Regions from separate parts of the Blautia wexlerae DSM 19850 genome, predicted to be linked through region 2. Evidence: riboswitches for the same ligand, from Rfam matches in the RefSeq annotation. Region 2 holds a riboswitch; the other holds the start of a gene.
The links. A riboswitch is a leader RNA that binds a small molecule or an ion and turns the genes downstream of it on or off. The one in region 2 is predicted to bind ZMP and ZTP.
Positions count from the first base shown of each region.

Region 1 (2,401 bases), 640 kb from region 2:
CGAATGGTCCGCCATGTACGATTGCAGGAACGTGTTCCAGAGTCTGTACAAGGTTTGGTTTCAGAGCATCTTTTAACAGGGCTGTCATAGCGCCTTCTGCGTGAAGGTCACCTGCTGTTACAGGTTTCTGCTCGGAAACTTTTCCGTATGTATATCCGATGATGATCTTGGATAATCTTTCTTTCAGGTCTTTGATGTCGCTTGCAAGACAGAGAACTGCCATGATTTCAGATGCAACTGTGATGTCGTATCCGTCTTCACGAGGCATACCGTTTGTTCTTCCGCCAAGGCCGTCTACTACGTTACGAAGCTGACGGTCGTTCATATCCACACATCTTCTCCATGTGATCTTACGTGGGTCAATGTTTAATGCGTTGCCCTGGAAGATATGGTTATCGATCATAGCTGCCAGTAAGTTGTTAGCTGCGCCGATTGCATGGAAGTCACCTGTGAAGTGAAGGTTGATGTCTTCCATAGGAACAACCTGTGCATATCCGCCGCCTGCTGCACCGCCTTTAACACCGAATACCGGTCCTAAGGATGGCTCACGAAGAGCTACCATAACACTCTTGCCAAGTCTCTGCATACCATCTGCAAGACCTACAGTAGTAGTAGTTTTACCTTCTCCTGCAGGAGTTGGGTTGATAGCTGTAACGAGGATTAATTTTCCGTCCTTCTTATCGCTTTCTTTCAGAAGATTGTAGTCGATTTTTGCTTTGTATTTTCCGTACTGCTCCAGATATTTGTCGTCAATACCTGCTTTTTCTGCAATCTGAGTAATTGGAAGCATCTCGCATTCCTGTGCAATTTCAATGTCTGATTTGAATCCCATAATTGTTTTTCTCCTTTCGTTTCCGCATAACATGAAAAACTTCTGTTGCTGTTCACTCCGCGATCAGCAACAATTATTAATTGAAAGAAGTATTGGCCGATCTGCCTGGTATTCCTGATTTCTGCCCTGAAAGTTATAAAAAAAGGCCAGTATCTGAATATTTCAAATACTGCCCAGACGGTCGGCTCCCACAAACCTCCGACTCCACGTGGTTTGCACTCCACTCTTTCCGTCAGTACTCGAAGGTTCTTTCAATTGATGAATACAATATATCATTTTGAGAAAAAAATGTCAAGAAAATTTTTGTTGAAACGTCAAAAAATGTGAGTAAACTGGATAAAAGTTGTGCAAATTGATAAGAGAAGAGAATCGTAATCCCTGGTAATGAAAGAAAATACGTTTTCTCAAGGGAAGAAATTGTTAAAAAATAGACACAGTTTTCCCTGATAAATGAAGAAAATATAAAAAGCGGGTAAAGCTAGAGCGTGTCTGAAAAATCATTCCCGCAATCTGCACGCCCCCACTTTGCGGGATATTTCACCCGAATTCAGTTGCCGTAGCCCGCTACGGCGCCCTCATCCGGGCAAAATATCCCACAAATTGTGACGCACATCTTGCAGAAAGCCTTTTTCAGACACGCTCTAGTGCAAAATATGGAAAATGGAATTGACAACAGTTCAGAAGATATGTTATTCTCATCTTTAGTATGAAAAGACACTATCGTTTTCATGCAAATATTTGCTCACATTCAGAGACAGTTTCTGAATGTTAAGCCATACGGACAGGCGGGGCAGTTGCCGGGTGGGAGACACCACATTATTGATTGAGTTAGAAGCTCAAATTTTATAAGTTGATTACTTTATAATAATCAGTGCGTAAGCACACATCATCTTGTGAAACGGTCAATAAGAGCATAGCATATATTTGCCAGCGATTGAAGACGACAGCAGTCATGAATATTTCAGAATACGGGAACAGGCACAGGATACAGACGGATTTATACGGGAAATCCGGTCAGTATATAAAGAGACAGAGCCTGAGAAATTCTATAGATCATGAGAGAAGCAGATGGTGAATGAACTTATCTGCTTCTTTTTTTGTGCAGATATAGCAAATATAAAGGATATGGTTGGAGATAAACGTTTTGCGAGGATGTGTCTCACATGCGTTCGACTTGAATATATAGAGAAATAATTGAATCATTGTGCCGGTTTGAGGCAGTATACAATTGCTGAATGATAGAACTGTATTTGCCGGTACATGACGACAGGAAAAGAGGAACATGTCAAATGGATTATGAAAGACAACAGCATGCGCCCATATATGAAGCACTGGAACGTTTCCGAAAGAAGAGAGTCGTTCCCTTTGATGTGCCGGGACATAAAAGAGGAAGAGGAAATCCGGAGCTTGCACAGTTGCTGGGAGAGAAATGTGTGGGGCTGGATGTTAATTCTATGAAGCCGCTGGACAATCTCTGCCACCCGGTTTCGGTGATCAGAGAAGCGGAGGAGCTTGCAGCAGATGCTTTTGGCGCAGCGCATGCATTCCTTATGGTAGGAGGAACCACAT
Region 1 covers NZ_CP102267.1:445,141-447,541, forward strand. Annotated here, with positions in the region: gene NQ550_RS02045 (formate--tetrahydrofolate ligase) at 1-832, opposite strand, end outside; ZMP/ZTP riboswitch at 997-1,082, opposite strand; gene NQ550_RS22365 (hypothetical protein) at 1,253-1,333, opposite strand; gene NQ550_RS22370 (DUF6783 domain-containing protein) at 1,380-1,433, opposite strand; gene NQ550_RS22375 (DUF6783 domain-containing protein) at 1,410-1,502, shown strand; gene NQ550_RS02050 (aminotransferase class I/II-fold pyridoxal phosphate-dependent enzyme) at 2,122-2,401, shown strand, end outside.
Region 1: linked by a shared signal. The riboswitch ahead of NQ550_RS02045 (formate--tetrahydrofolate ligase) and the one ahead of NQ550_RS05000 (IMP cyclohydrolase) in region 2 are both predicted to bind ZMP and ZTP.

Region 2 (2,401 bases):
ACTTCTTTGTGTTCCAGCGGAGCCGGTACAAAGTTCTCATCGATCTGGATCACATTGTAGTTTCCTTTTTTCTTCTGCTTCAGGATCTCCAGTGCTTCCTCTGTGTATCCAGGTGCAATAACACCGTCAGATACCTCTCTCTTGATCAGAAGTGCTGTATCTTTATCACACACATCAGAAAGAGAAATAAAATCACCAAAAGAGGACATTCTGTCAGCACCGCGAGCTCTTGCATAAGCGCATGCTAATGGTGAAAAATTCTTCCAGTCCATATCATTTACCCAGTAGATCTTTGCCAGAGTCTCTGTAAGAGGAAGTCCTACAGCAGCACCGGCAGGAGATACATGTTTAAAAGATGTAGCTGCAGGAAGTCCTGTTGCTTTCTTCAGATTGGATACCAGCTGCCAGCCATTAAAAGCATCCAGGAAATTGATATATCCCGGTCTTCCGGAAAGGATCTTTACCGGAAGCTCAGATCCGTCTGCCATATAAATTTTTGCAGGTTTCTGATTCGGGTTACAGCCATATTTTAATTCGAATTCTTTCATTATATAAATCCTCCGTATGAACCAAATAAGTATTTTAAAATTAATTCCTGTAAATAATTTCTTACTGCGAAAGCATCGTCTTATGTTCACAATAATCTATGAGCACTATCTGTACTCAGTAAGTGACTATTATTTATTCTTATTAATGATCTTGCTTTCGTACTTACCTGTCTCAATATCAATATATCTTACAAACAGAGATACTTTGTTATCTTCGTTCAGGCTGTTCCAGAGAAGTTCTGCAAACTCATCCATATCATCCGGAATTGCTACCAATTTCGGTTCGCCTTCAAAGCTTGGAAGTGGATTTCCGTCACATTTATAAGTATGGATGAAATGTCCCTCTCCTGCAATGGCATTCTCGTATGCAAATGTGTATCTGTTACATGCATCCGGATTTCCGTTGTTGCTCTTGAGAATTGACATTGCATAGTTGAATTTTCCGTTCTCTACGTGCATAACACCGGAGATACGAGGTGTATAGTTCGGACCGTCCGGCTCGAATTCTCTGCTTCTTAAGGACTGCTCAAAAGTAAGCTGATGATCCATTCCCTCATAAATGGTATCTGTCTGATCTCCGTTAGTTACGATTGTTTTGTTTCCCAGTACACGTACAGGTGCATAGATGATCAGACTCGGATCTGTAAGTTTGGACGGATCAAATGCCTGGGTACGGATTCCCTCACCATCCTCTACAAATACTCTGTTTCTGCTGTTCTCGCTTCTGCCCATGATGAAATAAGCTGTCACTGCTTTCTTACCGTCTGCGGAACGTCCAATCACAATTCCTCTGCCAGGATAGGAATTCTCTTTCAGTTCTTTTTCCAGTGATAACATTTCCATAATTTTTCTCCTTTTCGTTAAAAATAAGGTTAAAAAAAGCCTGGGAAACCTATTTATTCATTGAATAATTTCCAGGCTGCCCAGGCGGTCGGCTCATATACTCGCTGCACTCCCTGTAGGTAATCCTACTTCCGCCAGTCATGCAGGCACTGTTGTGAAAAAAAATCACACGTTGTTATTATAGTACAATACTTCTTTGTAGATTTCAAGGCAAATTTTTTTGTACTGTGCTGAATTTTCGTTTTACTGAACATCCTGCAAACCATAATCAACATCAATCTGCACCGCAATATCCGATTTCATCTGTATCCATGCATCCGGATTCTCCACATAATATTTCGGACAGTTTTTTCCGGTAACATCATAATGCCGGATCACGTTCTCTGATGTAAGCCCAAACCGCACGCACAACCACGCAGAAAGCTTCACTGCCGAATCATAAGTTGCCTCATTAAATTTCCCCGTCTCATCCGGATGACAGCACTCGATGGACAAAGTATCTACATTACGTGAGTTCGTCGCATAGGACATCTCTGACGTAGGAATACACTGCACCACTTCCCCATCCAGCCCCACCACAAAATGACTGCTCACCTTTGTGTCATGAGTAGTCGCCAGATTCTCAAAGTAGTTCCTGTTTGCAATGGCTGTTGCCCCCGGATTTGCAGTATAATGAATGGCAATATACTGTACACTCTCAATGGGAATCTGCGGTCTGGAATATTCATTCGGCGTCAGCAGTTCCACATCTATGTACGGCGCCCCTTCTTTTTGCCATTGTTCCGGTCCGCCTGAAGAATCCGCATTATCTGTTCCTGACTGTTCCGCATCAGAAATCATCGTGTCAGAATTATGTAAAAAGTCCCCAATACTCCATCCATTTTCACTGGCCCGATTTATTATGATCCACCCACTCAGAACTATGATCACGAGCAGCATAAGGCTCATAAGAATTCTCTGATTTCTCTGCCTTACTCTGCTGCTCTTTCGTCTTTTCGACCTGCTGTTTT
Region 2 covers NZ_CP102267.1:1,083,138-1,085,538, reverse strand. Annotated here, with positions in the region: gene NQ550_RS05005 (phosphoribosylaminoimidazolecarboxamide formyltransferase) at 1-548, opposite strand, end outside; gene NQ550_RS05000 (IMP cyclohydrolase) at 678-1,391, opposite strand; ZMP/ZTP riboswitch at 1,463-1,543, opposite strand; gene NQ550_RS04995 (peptidoglycan recognition protein family protein) at 1,635-2,339, opposite strand.